Regions from separate parts of the Sporosarcina sp. QA0331 genome, predicted to be linked through region 2. Evidence: a T-box and tRNA genes for the amino acid it is inferred to sense, from the RefSeq annotation. Region 2 holds a T-box; the other regions hold tRNA genes.
What was found. The T-box of region 2 lies ahead of lysS (lysine--tRNA ligase). A T-box ahead of a tRNA ligase gene usually reads a tRNA of that ligase, here a tRNA-Lys.
Positions count from the first base shown of each region.

Region 1 (5,553 bases), 1.7 Mb from region 2:
GAATCTCGGAGGTAGAGCACTGTTTGGACTAGGGGCCCATCCCGGGTTACCGAATTCAGACAAACTCCGAATGCCGATGATTTATGTTTGGGAGTCAGACTGCGGGTGATAAGATCCGTAGTCGAGAGGGAAACAGCCCAGACCGCCAGTTAAGGTCCCCAAGTATCCGTTGAGTGGAAAAGGATGTGGCGCTGCCCAGACAACCAGGATGTTGGCTTAGAAGCAGCCACCATTTAAAGAGTGCGTAATAGCTCACTGGTCGAGTGGCGCTGCGCCGAAAATGTACCGGGGCTAAACGGATCACCGAAACTGCGGATTGACACCTATGGTGTCAGTGGTAGGAGAGCGTTCCAAGGGCGTCGAAGCCAGATCGTAAGGACTGGTGGAGCGCTTGGAAGTGAGAATGCCGGTATGAGTAGCGAAAGAAGGGTGAGAATCCCTTCCACCGAATGCCTAAGGTTTCCTGAGGAAGGCTCGTCCGCTCAGGGTTAGTCGGGACCTAAGTCGAGGCCGAAAGGCGTAGACGATGGATAACAGGTTGATATTCCTGTACCACCTCCCCGCCGTTATCAGCAATGGGGGGACGCAGAAGGATAGGGTGAGCGCGCTGTTGGTCATGCGCGTCCAAGCAGTGAGGTGTGGAACGAGGCAAATCCCGTTCCTATAACATTGAGCTGTGATGGCAAGGGGAATTGTCCCCGGAGTCCCTGATTTCACACTGCCAAGAAAAGCCTCTAGCGAGGCGGGAGGTGCCCGTACCGCAAACCGACACAGGTAGGCGAGGAGAGAATCCTAAGGTGATCGAGAGAACTCTCGTTAAGGAACTCGGCAAAATGACCCCGTAACTTCGGGAGAAGGGGTGCTCTGGTAGGGTGTTAAAGCCCGAGAGAGCCGCAGTGAATAGGCCCAGGCGACTGTTTAGCAAAAACACAGGTCTCTGCAAAACCGTAAGGTGACGTATAGGGGCTGACGCCTGCCCGGTGCTGGAAGGTTAAGAGGAGAGGTCAGCGCAAGCGAAGCTTCGAATTGAAGCCCCAGTAAACGGCGGCCGTAACTATAACGGTCCTAAGGTAGCGAAATTCCTTGTCGGGTAAGTTCCGACCCGCACGAAAGGCGTAACGATCTGGGCACTGTCTCAACGAGAGACTCGGTGAAATTATAATATGCGTGAAGATGCGCATTACCCGCGACAGGACGGAAAGACCCCGTGGAGCTTTACTGTAGCCTGATATTGAATTCCGGTGCAGCCTGTACAGGATAGGTAGGAGCCTTGGAATCCGGAGCGCCAGCTTCGGAGGAGGCAATGGTGGGATACTACCCTGGCTGTATTGGACTTCTAACCCTTGCCCGTGATCCGGGCAGGAGACAGTGTCAGGTGGGCAGTTTGACTGGGGCGGTCGCCTCCTAAAGTGTAACGGAGGCGCCCAAAGGTTCCCTCAGAATGGTTGGACATCATTCGTAGAGTGCAAAGGCATAAGGGAGCTTGACTGCGAGACCTACAAGTCGAGCAGGGTCGAAAGACGGGCTTAGTGATCCGGTGGTTCCGCATGGAAGGGCCATCGCTCAACGGATAAAAGCTACCCCGGGGATAACAGGCTTATCTCCCCCAAGAGTCCACATCGACGGGGAGGTTTGGCACCTCGATGTCGGCTCATCGCATCCTGGGGCTGTAGTCGGTCCCAAGGGTTGGGCTGTTCGCCCATTAAAGCGGTACGCGAGCTGGGTTCAGAACGTCGTGAGACAGTTCGGTCCCTATCCGTCGCGGGCGCAGGAAATTTGAGAGGAGCTGTCCTTAGTACGAGAGGACCGGGATGGACACACCGCTGGTGTACCAGTTGTCTTGCCAAAGGCATCGCTGGGTAGCTATGTGTGGACGGGATAAATGCTGAAAGCATCTAAGCATGAAGCCCCCCTCAAGATGAGATTTCCCATTACATTTGTAAGTAAGATCCCTCAAAGAAGATGAGGTGGATAGGTCCGGGGTGGAAGCGTGGCGACACGTGCAGCTGACGGATACTAATCGATCGAGGACTTAACCTTATCAGTTAAGAAGTACGGTTGAACTTGAGTTCAGCAACAATGTTGGTTTTATCCGGTTTTGAACGAACAAGCATCGTTCATACATAGTCTGGTGACGAAGGCGAAGAGGTCACACCCGTTCCCATACCGAACACGGAAGTTAAGCTCTTCAGCGCCGATGGTAGTAGGGGGCTTCCCCCTGTGAGAGTAGGACGTCGCCGGGCTAACCAATTCATTACATAAGCTAGTCGAAGACGAATAGGACTGTACAAGTGTACTTAACTGAACGTGCGAAGATGATGCAGTGATGAGAAGCTTATTGCGACTCTCCGTTTAAAGTGGGAGAAGCAAGCAGGTCGCGGAAGCGATTGAAGGAAAGAGGGAGCGTACTTCAGTACGTGACCGAGTGAGTGAATGAAGCTGACAAAGAGATGCGCAGCTTATCACACTTTAAACATGGAGGATTAGCTCAGCTGGGAGAGCACCTGCCTTACAAGCAGGGGGTCGGCGGTTCGAACCCGTCATCCTCCACCATATCGTTTTAATTTACGTATTATGTGCCTGTGTAGCTCAATTGGTAGAGCAACTGACTTGTAATCAGTAGGTTGAGGGTTCAAGTCCTTTCGCCGGCACCACATTTTGAGCCATTAGCTCAGTCGGTAGAGCATCTGACTTTTAATCAGAGGGTCGCAGGTTCGAATCCTGCATGGCTCACCATTTTTACTGTTTGACTTTTATATGATATGCGGGTGTGGTGGAACTGGCAGACACGCTAGACTTAGGATCTAGTGCCGTAAGGCGTGGGGGTTCGACTCCCTTCACCCGCACTCTCAATGCAGTACGATTTATTTCTAATTCTCGGAATCAGTTATTACGTTATATAGCGCCCGTAGCTCAATTGGATAGAGCGTCTGACTACGGATCAGAAGGTTATGGGTTCGACTCCTGTCGGGCGCGCCATTTACATTATTTCGAGAAGTAGCTCAGCTTGGTAGGGACCAAGGGGGCGCAGGTTCGAATAAATCCTGAATCCCAATCAATTCATGGGGCCTTAGCTCAGCTGGGAGAGCGCCTGCCTTGCACGCAGGAGGTCAGCGGTTCGATCCCGCTAGGCTCCACCAATAAACGCTTATATCAAGATTCTGGCGGCGTAGCTCAGCTGGCTAGAGCGTACGGTTCATACCCGTAAGGTCGGGGGTTCGATCCCCTCTGCCGCCATCTTATAGTGCTTTTAGCTCGGTTGGTAGAGCAGTCGGCCTATAACCGTCTAATCACAGGTTCAAATCTTGTGAAATTCATCAGTATCTATATTTTTCACGGAGGAATACCCAAGCCTGGCTGAAGGGATCGGTCTTGAAAACCGACAGGGGTGTTAAAGCCCGCGGGGGTTCGAATCCCTCTTCCTCCGCCATTATTTTAAAACAAACATACAATTTACGTAAGATTTATAGTTCCTACAACTAACATTATCGCGGGGTGGAGCAGTGGCAGCTCGTCGGGCTCATAACCCGAAGGTCGCAGGTTCAAATCCTGCCCCCGCAACCAAAATGGTCCCGTGGTGTAGCGGTTAACATGCCTGCCTGTCACGCAGGAGATCGCCGGTTCGATCCCGGTCGGGACCGCCATTTATTTCATTACATAGTATTTACGATTTGATGATTGCGGATTTCTAAGTAACTCTATAGAAATTATCAGCTTTCTATGTCAATGTGGCTCAGTAGCTCAGTCGGTAGAGCAAAGGACTGAAAATCCTTGTGTCGGCGGTTCGATTCCGTCCTGAGCCACCATTCCTTGCGGGTGTAGTTTAGTGGTAAAACCTCAGCCTTCCAAGCTGATGATGAGGGTTCGATTCCCTTCACCCGCTCCATGGGCCTATAGCTCAGCTGGTTAGAGCGCACGCCTGATAAGCGTGAGGTCGGTGGTTCGAGTCCACTTAGGCCCACCATATTCCGCAGTAGCTCAGTGGTAGAGCAATCGGCTGTTAACCGATCGGTCGTAGGTTCGAGTCCTACCTGCGGAGCCAATTTTATACGGGGAAGTACTCAAGAGGCTCAAGAGGCGCCCCTGCTAAGGGCGTAGGTCGCGAAAGCGGTGCGAGGGTTCGAATCCCTCCTTCTCCGCCATAAGTTCATCAGTTGGCCCCTTGGTCAAGCGGTTAAGACACCGCCCTTTCACGGCGGTAACACGGGTTCGAATCCCGTAGGGGTCATACAATAAAAAATATCCTATCAAGTTATTCATAAACTTGATAGGATATTTTTTTTTCCATCCAAGCCTGTCTAAAATAACAGGATTTTTGAACTAGCTATCCTGTACATGAATTCATATCAGCAAGTCGTTCCATAGTGCCGTTGGTGTTCAGGCAAGTCCTAACAAGATCAAATGAGGAAGTCGGATTTTGCTTTGTGCTTCCACCACTATTAAATAAAGGTATACGGAATGAAAAGTGTAAGGAATTTCTGACTGATAGGTTATAATTCTATTGATTAAATGAAGGGCATAGTTTTTCATGTGGCTACAAGACAATCACACACTATTATCAGTACTATACTATTTGCTAAACAGTCCTATTCAATTAGATTCCTATTGGTCACTCAGAATAGCTGAAGGGATTAGTAATAATAGATAATACGGGAGAGTGGTTGTCATTACAGTAACGAAACATCCGAATGATTCAAGATAAATGAAGTTGAGGCGAATTAGTGGCTATGGAGCAGCCTTAGCAGTTACGCCATATTTACTAATTAAAATCATTTGGACTTTTGGTCTGTTCCTGCCGACTGAGCAAATGGGTGAACCGAGTTGGCGAATAATTAACGATGTCACTGCAGTTCTTGCAGCAAATGGTATAGCGTTGGCAATAGCGTTTTGCAGGCCATTGGGTGAGAGGCTTCCTGCGTGGATTGTAGCTTTGCCTATATGGATGGTGTACAGGATTGCTCGTGCCGATGCTGTTATTAGCACAATTCTTGGTCCAGCGGCAATTATTAAGGATCAAGAGGCTGGTGCCGCAGATATCTGGATATTTGAGTAGGTATTTGATTATATTCCTTTTTTGGTATAGGAATCTTTCTTCCAATCGCCTTGGCAGGTTACGTAAAGGCAAGATGGCCTGAAGCTCTTGGCGGCAAAATTTACTACCGAGAGCAGCCTGGAAACACTCTTTAATTACAGAAAACTTTGGCTGTAATCGTAGCTTTCGGTTGTATTCTCCTTGGAGTCGTCAAATTGTACGGGGCTGCTGGCGGTACGATTGGCATAGATCCTACCTATATTGATGCATGATCGTGATTTATGGTGGCATCTGCTATCGTTGAGTGTAGTGTATGGTCTCTTGAGGCGCTTATGGCATACTAGTTTTGACATACCGCCGTGGATCCAAGCGGTTCCTACTTCCGATGATGTAACCTGGATTTCATCGGAAATGCTCATTACAAATGACCTCTCTTCCGCTTTAACCGCTACTCGGCTCGATGCTTTACCTTCCCTAGAATATCCCGTAGTACTGGTGCGCTTGACCCGGACAGGCATCGT
Region 1 is NZ_CM147850.1:1,443,815-1,449,367, forward strand. It holds rRNA gene AC0L13_RS06910 (23S ribosomal RNA) at 1-2,040, shown strand, start outside; rRNA gene rrf (5S ribosomal RNA) at 2,128-2,243, shown strand; tRNA gene AC0L13_RS06920 (tRNA-Val) at 2,478-2,553, shown strand; tRNA gene AC0L13_RS06925 (tRNA-Thr) at 2,579-2,654, shown strand; tRNA gene AC0L13_RS06930 (tRNA-Lys) at 2,661-2,736, shown strand; tRNA gene AC0L13_RS06935 (tRNA-Leu) at 2,765-2,846, shown strand; tRNA gene AC0L13_RS06940 (tRNA-Arg) at 2,903-2,979, shown strand; tRNA gene AC0L13_RS06945 (tRNA-Ala) at 3,065-3,140, shown strand; tRNA gene AC0L13_RS06950 (tRNA-Met) at 3,164-3,237, shown strand; tRNA gene AC0L13_RS06955 (tRNA-Ile) at 3,249-3,314, shown strand; tRNA gene AC0L13_RS06960 (tRNA-Ser) at 3,338-3,430, shown strand; tRNA gene AC0L13_RS06965 (tRNA-Met) at 3,490-3,564, shown strand; tRNA gene AC0L13_RS06970 (tRNA-Asp) at 3,569-3,644, shown strand; tRNA gene AC0L13_RS06975 (tRNA-Phe) at 3,731-3,806, shown strand; tRNA gene AC0L13_RS06980 (tRNA-Gly) at 3,813-3,886, shown strand; tRNA gene AC0L13_RS06985 (tRNA-Ile) at 3,888-3,964, shown strand; tRNA gene AC0L13_RS06990 (tRNA-Asn) at 3,968-4,042, shown strand; tRNA gene AC0L13_RS06995 (tRNA-Ser) at 4,052-4,142, shown strand; tRNA gene AC0L13_RS07000 (tRNA-Glu) at 4,157-4,228, shown strand; gene AC0L13_RS07005 (hypothetical protein) at 4,703-5,053, shown strand.
Region 1: it has a tRNA-Lys gene. The T-box ahead of lysS (lysine--tRNA ligase) is inferred to sense a tRNA for this amino acid. The anticodon was not compared.

Region 2 (5,553 bases):
GGCTCGCGGCCCATCCGCATTGGACTTCATTGCATGCCGGCACTTCGTCAGCGGTTAAGACGTCATTCAATGTCTTTTCTAGTATATCGAGCACGTCATCGTAATCATCGTGATTGATGAGCGCCAAATAATAACCCGTCTGGCATCCCATCGGACTAATGTCGACGATTCTGTCCGAATGGTTCCTGCTAAACTCCGCCATCATATGTTCCAATGAATGAATCGCGGGCATTTCAAGATGCTCCTTATTGGGCTGGCAAAAACGGATATCATACTTACGGATGACGTCGCCATTAATCCCTTCCTTTACCCCAGCAAGGCGCACAAACGGGGCCTTCACTTTTGTATGATCCAAGTTGAAGCTCTCCACATTCATCTTTTTTTCTGTCGTCGACATACCCATCTCTCCTTTTCACCCTATCTATATAATCACTTATAACCTATTGACTTACTAAGATTTAATATAGAATATCAAAATTCTGAATAGGTAGCAAGATGAAACAAATATATTTCGAATTTGTCTTGCATTTTATTTTCACTCTGTGTATATTGTGTATAGAGTATATATACACTATTGCAAGGAAGAGGTAGTTCTATGCAAATCATAATTTCCAATACTTCAAAAGAGCCAATATATGAGCAGATTTATGTGCAAATCAAGAAACATATATTGACGAATGAATTACAAGCGGGAGAGGCGTTGCCATCTATGCGGCAATTAGCCAAAGATCTAGATATTAGTGTGATCACAACAAAACGAGCGTATGAAGAGCTTGAGAAAAACGGTTTTATCTTCTCGGTTGTCGGAAAGGGCTCTTATGTGTCTGAACAAAACAATGAAATGATTCTTGAACGGAAAAGGAAAGTAATCGAAGAACAGTTGCTGGCTGCGATTCAAAATAGTAAAGAAATTGGGGTCGAATTAGAGGAGTTACTAGAATTACTAACCATGTTATATAAGGAGGAAACGTGATGGAAAACGTAATTGAACTGCACAATGTAAATAAATCCTTCAAAGGATTTGAGCTTAAAGACATGTCTATCTCAGTTAAGAAAGGCTTTGTTACAGGATTTATTGGTGGTAATGGAGTAGGAAAATCCACAACGATCAAGTTAATTATGAATTTATTACAACCGGATAGTGGAGAGATTTCTCTTTTTGGTCTGAATTATAAAAAGCATGAGAAAGAAATTAAACAACGCATCGGCTTTGTATTTGATCACAACGTTTTTTATGAACATATTACATTGGCTGAAATGAAGAAAATAATAAAACCTGCCTATCAAAACTGGGACGATACTATATTTCATCAGTATGTTAATTTGTTTGAGCTTCCACTCAAGAAAAGTATAAAGACCTTTTCAAAAGGCATGATGATGAAGGCTTCATTAGCCTTTGCGTTATCCCATCGCGCCGAGTTAATCATTATGGATGAACCGACATCGGGATTAGATCCTATATTTCGCAGGGAACTGTTAGACATCCTCCATGATCTTATGCAGGATGATGAAAGAACAATTTTCTTTTCCACGCATATTACGACAGACTTAGATCGAATAGCAGATTATATAACCTTTATCCATAATGGACAGCATATTTTCACAAAAGAGCATTATAAAATCGAAGAAGATTATGCGATTGTAAAAGGCGAAACGAATTTATTAGATCGTGATACAGAACAAGAATTTCTAGGTATTCGAAAATCCAATCATGGATTTGAAGCACTAACGACAAACAAAAAACGTACGGCAAATCTCTTTGGTGATACAGTCATTTTGGAGAAACCGACACTTGAAGATATTATGCTGTATACAAAGAAAGGAAATGATAAGTATGTTAAATCTTATTCGTAAAGATATTGTGTTACAGAAAAACACATTAGTCATTCTATTACCTGCATTATTGATCGCTTTATTAATAGATAGATCTATTATTTGGGTAGGCGTTTTATTTAGCTTCGCTATCATTATGCAAAGTTTTGCGTTGGATGAAAAACCCTCCACCAATCTTTTAATGAATTCTTTACCGTATACCCGTAAGGAAATCGTCAGTTCTAAATATATAGGTGCATGTGTTTTTACTTTCATTATTTTATTGACGATTGTGGTAGGGAATATCATTATTCATAGAGAAATAACTCAATTGGATCAATTGCTGTTTATAGCAGGTGTTATTGTCGTGTTTATTTCATTCGCTTTTCCGTTCTCCTATCTATTTAAAAGTCAGTATTTGATGATAGCCTGCGGTGTTTTGTTTGTCCTTTATCTAGTACTTGTCAATAAGTTCATACTTGATTTGAACGATAGAATTAGAGAAGTAGTCCAAACGATTCTATCATTTGATAATTCTGTGTTGTATGCAGGAGGAATATTAGCAGTAGTGCTTCTCTACATCTTTTCTTGGATGCTTTCGTTACGTATTTATAGTAGAAAAGTATTTTAAAGGGGTGTGTGTATTAAAATTTATTCTGCAAAGGAGCTCACTTAATGTATAGGGAATGGAAGAAGGAGGATAATCAGTCAAACGCTCGGAGGAAATTTTTTGGGGGATGGCCGATCCATTTCATCATCTTTGTCGCCTTTCAAATCATGTTCATTCTATTTGATGGCTCTCGCATTTGGGCTATCTTCAATCCAAACAATTTGGGAATGAAGCTTATAGATTCCCTTCATCCATTTTTCGATCGATTTCAGCCATATACGAGCGAGCAATTGAATTTTGTCACGGCCGTTTGGGGAATCGTTGTAGTCGGACACGGGTTTGTTTGGCTGGGTGAGTTATTGAGGGATAAGCAACGCTCGTAGTAAGCTTGATAGCATGTTAATAGGTATAAGACACCCGCCGAATGACAAAGTTGACCAATTCAAAAAGGTAAGATAAAATAGACGAAATAGTTATACGGAAAATAAGGCTATGAAGAGAAGAGTAGTTTTGAATCATTATTTCCAGAGAGCTCCTGATGGTGGGAAGGAGCAATAATGATCTTAATGAAAAAAAGCTCGGAGCTTCGCACGGATCTAAGATTGATGTCTTAGTGATACTGCGACGGGATCTCCCGTTATAGAGATAGGGTATAATCAATTTTACATTGCCGTACCCGAAGAGGTTGATATGGCAACATATCAACAAACTGAGGTGGTACCGCGAAGTTTAAAACTCTCGCCCTCAAGATGGAAAATCTTGGGGGCGGGAGTTTTTTTGTCGTTTAGAAATTATAAGTAAAAATAAACTAGAAAATTGGAGTGGACAAAATGAGTAATGAACAAACAGTCCTTCGTACAGAAAAAATAGAGGGTTTACGATCGCAAGGGATTTCCGTATATCCTGACAAATATAAGACGACTCATGAACTTTACGAAGCATCTTCCCTTGAGGATGGAACATCACAGGTTCGGGTTGCAGGAAGAATTATGGGAATTCGTCAGTTTACTAAATTAATTTTTATTACAATAGCAGATTTGCAAGGTCATTTACAGCTTCTCCTGAAAAAAGACGAGATTGGAGAGCAAGCTTTTCATCATTTCATCAACTTTTTCGACATAGGAGATTTTATTGGTGTCGAAGGAAACATGTATTCAACGAAAACAAATGAAAAAACGCTTCGTATTGAACAATATGCCTTTCTTGGAAAGGCATTGCATACACTACCGGATAAATGGCATGGATTAAACAATATAGACACACGTTATAGACAACGTTATTTAGATTTGATGATGACAACAGAAACACGGAATCGTATGTTAGTGCGATCAAAGTTAGTGCGAGCTATTCGTAGATTTTTAGAGGAGAAAGACTTTTTAGAGGTGGAAACACCTGTGTTACAACATACCTCTTCTGGTGCATTGGCACGCCCATTTATAACGTATCATAATTCATTGGAAACGGAATTGAATTTACGTATTGCACCAGAAACGTACTTGAAAAGACTGATTGTAGGCGGCTTTACAAAAGTTTTTGAATTCGCAAAGTGCTTTAGAAATGAAGGCATCAGCCCTCAACATCTTCAAGAATTTACGATGGTCGAAGGCTATGCCGCTTTTTGGAACTATACAGATACAATGGAACTCATGCGAGAAATGATTGTATACGTTCTCCAACAGACATTTGAGACTACAGTGATTACGATCCAAGGACAAACAATTGATTTTTCATTGAAATGGAATGTTATTTCATTTAGGGATTTAATTCTTAAAGATACTGGCATTGACATCGATCTGTACTCCGATGTAAAGGATCTATATGAGGAAACAAAGCGGAAAAATATTTATTTAGAGCATGAGAGCATCGAATCGTTAGGTAGAGGGAACTTTATTGACCTTCTGTATAAAAAAATGTGTCGCCCGCAATTGATAGAACCTACATTTTTAATACAACACCCTATTGATTTATCACCATTGGCAAGAGCAAATGATCATAATCCGGCAATTACAGATCGTTTTCAATTAGTCGTCAATGGCGCTGAGATTATCAATGCGTATTCAGAATTAGTGGATCCTCTTGAACAAAGACGTCGATTGGAGGAGCAAGCTGCTTTGAAACACGATGGCGATGAAGAAGCTATGGAAATGGATGAAGACTACTTATTGGCTATGGAGTATGGAATGCCGCCGATTTCTGGCTGGGGATTCGGGATCGAACGTTTATTGATGGTTTTAACAGATAGTGAAACAATTAAAGATTGTGTTTTATTCCCCTTAACTAAAAAAATATAAACAGGCTATAGAACATATCTGATATTCGATTTTATACAAAACAAAGGAACGAGTGCCCCTGTGGTTTCGTTCCTTTTTTATCTCATTCAACCTATATGCTTCAAAGCCTCTCGCCTACTTAATGGCTTCAGCGTATTTTCTTCCACAAACTGTTTCACTACGATCGGGTCTGTTTTCGCATATTCCCTCAATATCCAACCGATTGCTTTTTGAATGAAAAACTCATTTGACTGCGTATGTTGCAAAATAATATCGAATAGCAGCTCTGTATCTGTTTCCTTTTTAAACTTTAATTGATGCAAAATAGCAGAGCGGTTTGTCCACATATTATCGGATCGCGACCAGTCAAGCATTACGGTTTTTCCGTATGCGCGGTCCAATTTGACGACATGCCCGACAAGATGCGGCGCAATCGAATCAACACTATCCCACCACGATTTCGTTTCGATGAATTTCAATAGTTTGGGATAATCGTCGGTAGTAAAGTGTTTCTTCATTTTATCGAGCAATGCGATTGCGGCATATTGATATTCGCGTTCGGGTAGTTCGTATAATTTCCACGCCTCGTTAAAAATCTCATCAACTTCTGGGAGAGTATATTCCTGAAATTGCGCGCGCAACAGCTCTTTTCGCAACGGACTTTTAATGCCGAGAAACGGAAAATGGTGTTTCATATATGCTTTCATCGGACCTGCATTCTCAACATTACGGCACATTTCAAACTTCTCGACAATCCCCTTATGATTCCATTGTTTTTTCACTGACGTCAACTCCACATTTTACATACTATTTACATGCATCATAACATCAATCGAACACATGTTCAATCCTGTGAAATTA
Region 2 is NZ_CM147850.1:3,176,493-3,182,045, forward strand. It holds gene AC0L13_RS16080 (S-ribosylhomocysteine lyase) at 1-397, opposite strand, end outside; gene AC0L13_RS16085 (GntR family transcriptional regulator) at 596-973, shown strand; gene AC0L13_RS16090 (ABC transporter ATP-binding protein) at 973-1,854, shown strand; gene AC0L13_RS16095 (ABC-2 transporter permease) at 1,835-2,443, shown strand; gene AC0L13_RS16100 (hypothetical protein) at 2,488-2,805, shown strand; T-box leader at 2,906-3,171, shown strand; gene lysS (lysine--tRNA ligase) at 3,253-4,713, shown strand; gene AC0L13_RS16110 (DNA alkylation repair protein) at 4,800-5,474, opposite strand.

Region 3 (5,553 bases), 600 kb from region 2:
TGATAAGATCCGTAGTCGAGAGGGAAACAGCCCAGACCGCCAGTTAAGGTCCCCAAGTATCCGTTGAGTGGAAAAGGATGTGGCGCTGCCCAGACAACCAGGATGTTGGCTTAGAAGCAGCCACCATTTAAAGAGTGCGTAATAGCTCACTGGTCGAGTGGCGCTGCGCCGAAAATGTACCGGGGCTAAACGGATCACCGAAACTGCGGATTGACACCTTTGGTGTCAGTGGTAGGAGAGCGTTCCAAGGGCGTCGAAGCCAGATCGTAAGGACTGGTGGAGCGCTTGGAAGTGAGAATGCCGGTATGAGTAGCGAAAGAAGGGTGAGAATCCCTTCCACCGAATGCCTAAGGTTTCCTGAGGAAGGCTCGTCCGCTCAGGGTTAGTCGGGACCTAAGTCGAGGCCGAAAGGCGTAGACGATGGATAACAGGTTGATATTCCTGTACCACCTCCCCGCCGTTATCAGCAATGGGGGGACGCAGAAGGATAGGGTGAGCGCGCTGTTGGTCATGCGCGTCTAAGCAGTGAGGTGTGGAACGAGGAAAATCCCGTTCCTATAACATTGAGCTGTGATGGCAAGGGGAATTATCCCTGGAGTCCCTGATTTCACACTGCCAAGAAAAGCCTCTAGCGAGGCGGGAGGTGCCCGTACCGCAAACCGACACAGGTAGGCGAGGAGAGAATCCTAAGGTGATCGAGAGAACTCTCGTTAAGGAACTCGGCAAAATGACCCCGTAACTTCGGGAGAAGGGGTGCTCTGGTAGGGTGTTAAAGCCCGAGAGAGCCGCAGTGAATAGGCCCAGGCGACTGTTTAGCAAAAACACAGGTCTCTGCAAAACCGTAAGGTGACGTATAGGGGCTGACGCCTGCCCGGTGCTGGAAGGTTAAGAGGAGAGGTCAGCGCAAGCGAAGCTTCGAATTGAAGCCCCAGTAAACGGCGGCCGTAACTATAACGGTCCTAAGGTAGCGAAATTCCTTGTCGGGTAAGTTCCGACCCGCACGAAAGGCGTAACGATCTGGGCACTGTCTCAACGAGAGACTCGGTGAAATTATAATATGCGTGAAGATGCGCATTACCCGCGACAGGACGGAAAGACCCCGTGGAGCTTTACTGTAGCCTGATATTGAATTCCGGTGCAGCCTGTACAGGATAGGTAGGAGCCTTGGAATCCGGAGCGCCAGCTTCGGAGGAGGCAATGGTGGGATACTACCCTGGCTGTATTGGACTTCTAACCCTTGCCCGTGATCCGGGCAGGAGACAGTGTCAGGTGGGCAGTTTGACTGGGGCGGTCGCCTCCTAAAGTGTAACGGAGGCGCCCAAAGGTTCCCTCAGAATGGTTGGACATCATTCGTAGAGTGCAAAGGCATAAGGGAGCTTGACTGCGAGACCTACAAGTCGAGCAGGGTCGAAAGACGGGCTTAGTGATCCGGTGGTTCCGCATGGAAGGGCCATCGCTCAACGGATAAAAGCTACCCCGGGGATAACAGGCTTATCTCCCCCAAGAGTCCACATCGACGGGGAGGTTTGGCACCTCGATGTCGGCTCATCGCATCCTGGGGCTGTAGTCGGTCCCAAGGGTTGGGCTGTTCGCCCATTAAAGCGGTACGCGAGCTGGGTTCAGAACGTCGTGAGACAGTTCGGTCCCTATCCGTCGCGGGCGCAGGAAATTTGAGAGGAGCTGTCCTTAGTACGAGAGGACCGGGATGGACACACCGCTGGTGTACCAGTTGTCTTGCCAAAGGCATCGCTGGGTAGCTATGTGTGGACGGGATAAATGCTGAAAGCATCTAAGCATGAAGCCCCCCTCAAGATGAGATTTCCCATTACATTTGTAAGTAAGATCCCTCAAAGAAGATGAGGTGGATAGGTCCGGGGTGGAAGCGTGGCGACACGTGCAGCTGACGGATACTAATCGATCGAGGACTTAACCTTATCAGTTAAAAAAGTACGGTTGAACTTGAGTTCAGCAACAATGTTGGTTTTATCCGGTTTTGAACGAATAAGTGTCGTTCGAAAAAGTTTTTTAAAAAAAGACTTGTAATTATCATCAGAATTGGTATAATCAATATTGTCGATTGAAAGACAATCTAGTCTGGTGACGACGGCGAAGAGGTCACACCCGTTCCCATACCGAACACGGAAGTTAAGCTCTTCAGCGCCGATGGTAGTAGGGGGCTTCCCCCTGTGAGAGTAGGACGTCGCCGGGCTAACCAATTCAATTCATTACATATGCAAGTTGACGACGAGAAGAATTGTACAAGCATACATAACTGATCGAATGAAGCTGATGCAGTAATGAGAAACTTATTGCGACTCTCGGTTTAAAGTGGGAGAAGCAAGCAGGTCGCGAAAGCGATTGAAGGAAAGAGGGAGCGTACTTCAGTACGTGACCGAGTGAGTGAATGAAGCTGACAAAGAGATGCGCAGCTTATCACACTTTAAATATGGAGGATTAGCTCAGCTGGGAGAGCACCTGCCTTACAAGCAGGGGGTCGGCGGTTCGAACCCGTCATCCTCCACCATACATTACAAACTTATGATTTTGCCGGTGTAGCTCAATTGGTAGAGCAACTGACTTGTAATCAGTAGGTTGAGGGTTCAAGTCCTTTCGCCGGCACCACTTTTTGAGCCATTAGCTCAGTCGGTAGAGCATCTGACTTTTAATCAGAGGGTCGCAGGTTCGAATCCTGCATGGCTCACCATTTCTTGACTCTCTGTCTTGATATGAATATGCGGGTGTGGTGGAACTGGCAGACACGCTAGACTTAGGATCTAGTGCCGTAAGGCGTGGGGGTTCGACTCCCTTCACCCGCACTTCAATGCGGAAGTAGTTCAGTGGTAGAATACGACCTTGCCAAGGTCGGGGTCGCGGGTTCGAATCCCGTCTTCCGCTCCATATGATTTGCCGGGGTGGCGGAACTGGCAGACGCACAGGACTTAAAATCCTGCGGTAGGTGACTACCGTACCGGTTCGATTCCGGTTCTCGGCACCATAAATTAATTATATATTGCGCCCGTAGCTCAATTGGATAGAGCATCTGACTACGGATCAGAAGGTTGTGGATTCGAATTCTTCCGGGCGCGCCATTCATTCTTGAAAAACGGGAAGTAGCTCAGCTTGGTAGAGCACTTGGTTTGGGACCAAGGGGTCGCAGGTTCGAATCCTGTCTTCCCGACCACTTCTTATAATGGGGCCTTAGCTCAGCTGGGAGAGCGCCTGCCTTGCACGCAGGAGGTCAGCGGTTCGATCCCGCTAGGCTCCACCATTATACTAATACTTTTCCTGGCGGCGTAGCTCAGCTGGCTAGAGCGTACGGTTCATACCCGTAAGGTCGGGGGTTCGATCCCCTCTGCCGCCATCCTAAAGGACCTTTAGCTCAGTTGGTTAGAGCAGACGGCTCATAACCGTCCGGTCGCAGGTTCGAGTCCTGCAAGGTCCACCACTATTTGAATAGTTATCACGGAGGAATACCCAAGCCTGGCTGAAGGGATCGGTCTTGAAAACCGACAGGGGTGTTAAAGCCCGCGGGGGTTCGAATCCCTCTTCCTCCGCCATTTATTTCAAAAGTGCAATAGTGGCTCCTTGGAAAACTAATTATGTAGGAATAATAAATCCTACAACTCACATTATCGCGGGGTGGAGCAAATTTCATCACGCAGAATGAGATTTGTGTAATTTCCTAAAAGGAAATTACAGCTAAGTCCCAAAACAAAACAATATGCGTAGGATTTGAAATTCTTACAACTCACATTATCGCGGGGTGGAGCAGTGGTAGCTCGTCGGGCTCATAACCCGAAGGTCGCAGGTTCAAATCCTGCCCCCGCAACCAAATGGTCCCGTGGTGTAGCGGTTAACATGCCTGCCTGTCACGCAGGAGATCGCCGGTTCGATCCCGGTCGGGACCGCCATTTATTTCCTTACATAGTATTTATGATTTGATGATTGCATATTTCTAAGTGACTCTATAGAAATTACCAGTTTTCCAAGTCAATGTGGCTCAGTAGCTCAGTCGGTAGAGCAAAGGACTGAAAATCCTTGTGTCGGCGGTTCGATTCCGTCCTGAGCCACCATTCCTTGCGGGTGTAGTTTAGTGGTAAAACCTCAGCCTTCCAAGCTGATGATGAGGGTTCGATTCCCTTCACCCGCTTCATGGGCCTATAGCTCAGCTGGTTAGAGCGCACGCCTGATAAGCGTGAGGTCGGTGGTTCGAGTCCACTTAGGCCCATCATATTCCGCAGTAGCTCAGTGGTAGAGCAATCGGCTGTTAACCGATCGGTCGTAGGTTCGAGTCCTACCTGCGGAGCCAATTTTATACGGGGAAGTACTCAAGTGGCTCAAGAGGCGCCCCTGCTAAGGGCGTAGGTCGCGAAAGCGGCGCGAGGGTTCGAATCCCTCCTTCTCCGCCATAAGAATTGGCCCCTTGGTCAAGCGGTTAAGACACCGCCCTTTCACGGCGGTAACACGGGTTCGAATCCCGTAGGGGTCATACAGATGGACTGCTTACGAAGTCCTCACATAAACAGGTGATGAAAAATTATTCATTTTTCATCACCTGTTTTTCTATTGTTAGAAATCCTTTCAAGGTTTATTGAACAGGATTATGGAAGAATGGGGGATACCCACGCATAACTGCTGCGAAGAGCACATAAACCTCGTTAAATGCTCATAAATGTTATGTAAGGCACATAACCTTAGGGAATGGCGCATAAAGTCTAATATCGGCTCATAATCTTTGTTAGAGAAGCATAACGTTGTAGAACTACGCATAACAAGATGTATATATCATCTTGTTGTTTATGCGCGATTTTACGATGTTATGCGTCATTATTTCGCTTTATGCGTAATTCCTAGAATTTATGCGTAGTTATTTCACTTTATGCGTATTTATGCTGTATACACACTTTTTCTTTATCGTGAGAAATCCTTTTTTAAAAAACTGCTGCAGAAAGTCGATATCTGCAGCAGTTTTCGTTTTCTTAGTTATCTCCCGTGTAGCTGTCTCTTTGATGATAGGGAATATCCCCGAGAGGTGATTCCATTCCTTCCTCGTCCAATTCTCCTTCATATTCTTCAGACATCTCTGACCGTACAAAGCCTCTTGTTTCCCCAGTGATATCGGTACTGACAAACTCTTCTATCTCTTCCGTTGCACCATCCATCAGTTCATTATCATATAGGGTATTATAATCATCATGATCCCCTGTGAAATCAGAAGGTGTTTCAGATGTACCGAATTTAGCTATTTCCTGAAAGCTGTCTTCACTGTCTCTTTCATTGTGATCTCTATCAGCGGCTTCTCTTCTGTCTGCGAAAGTGTTAGGGTTGGCCATGAGCAATACGTCCTCTTCTGATGGTCGATCGTTCGGGACATCACGTTCCGGTGAATGATCTATGCAGTATGTCGTGTAAGGAAGTACTTCTAACCTTTCGTACGGAATTTCAGTTTTACACACTTCACAATATCCGTATGTGCCGTTAGTCAAAGCAGCTAAAGCATGCTCCACTTTATCGGATTCATCGCCCGCATGGACATGTAAGGCCAGATCCTTT
Region 3 is NZ_CM147850.1:2,579,397-2,584,949, reverse strand. It holds rRNA gene AC0L13_RS13080 (23S ribosomal RNA) at 1-1,934, shown strand, start outside; rRNA gene rrf (5S ribosomal RNA) at 2,094-2,209, shown strand; tRNA gene AC0L13_RS13070 (tRNA-Val) at 2,449-2,524, shown strand; tRNA gene AC0L13_RS13065 (tRNA-Thr) at 2,547-2,622, shown strand; tRNA gene AC0L13_RS13060 (tRNA-Lys) at 2,629-2,704, shown strand; tRNA gene AC0L13_RS13055 (tRNA-Leu) at 2,735-2,816, shown strand; tRNA gene AC0L13_RS13050 (tRNA-Gly) at 2,824-2,898, shown strand; tRNA gene AC0L13_RS13045 (tRNA-Leu) at 2,907-2,995, shown strand; tRNA gene AC0L13_RS13040 (tRNA-Arg) at 3,013-3,089, shown strand; tRNA gene AC0L13_RS13035 (tRNA-Pro) at 3,105-3,181, shown strand; tRNA gene AC0L13_RS13030 (tRNA-Ala) at 3,193-3,268, shown strand; tRNA gene AC0L13_RS13025 (tRNA-Met) at 3,288-3,361, shown strand; tRNA gene AC0L13_RS13020 (tRNA-Ile) at 3,369-3,445, shown strand; tRNA gene AC0L13_RS13015 (tRNA-Ser) at 3,465-3,557, shown strand; tRNA gene AC0L13_RS13010 (tRNA-Met) at 3,758-3,832, shown strand; tRNA gene AC0L13_RS13005 (tRNA-Asp) at 3,836-3,911, shown strand; tRNA gene AC0L13_RS13000 (tRNA-Phe) at 3,998-4,073, shown strand; tRNA gene AC0L13_RS12995 (tRNA-Gly) at 4,080-4,150, shown strand; tRNA gene AC0L13_RS12990 (tRNA-Ile) at 4,155-4,228, shown strand; tRNA gene AC0L13_RS12985 (tRNA-Asn) at 4,235-4,309, shown strand; tRNA gene AC0L13_RS12980 (tRNA-Ser) at 4,319-4,409, shown strand; tRNA gene AC0L13_RS12975 (tRNA-Glu) at 4,418-4,489, shown strand; gene AC0L13_RS12970 (TraR/DksA C4-type zinc finger protein) at 4,980-5,553, opposite strand, start outside.
Region 3: it has a tRNA-Lys gene. The T-box ahead of lysS (lysine--tRNA ligase) is inferred to sense a tRNA for this amino acid. The anticodon was not compared.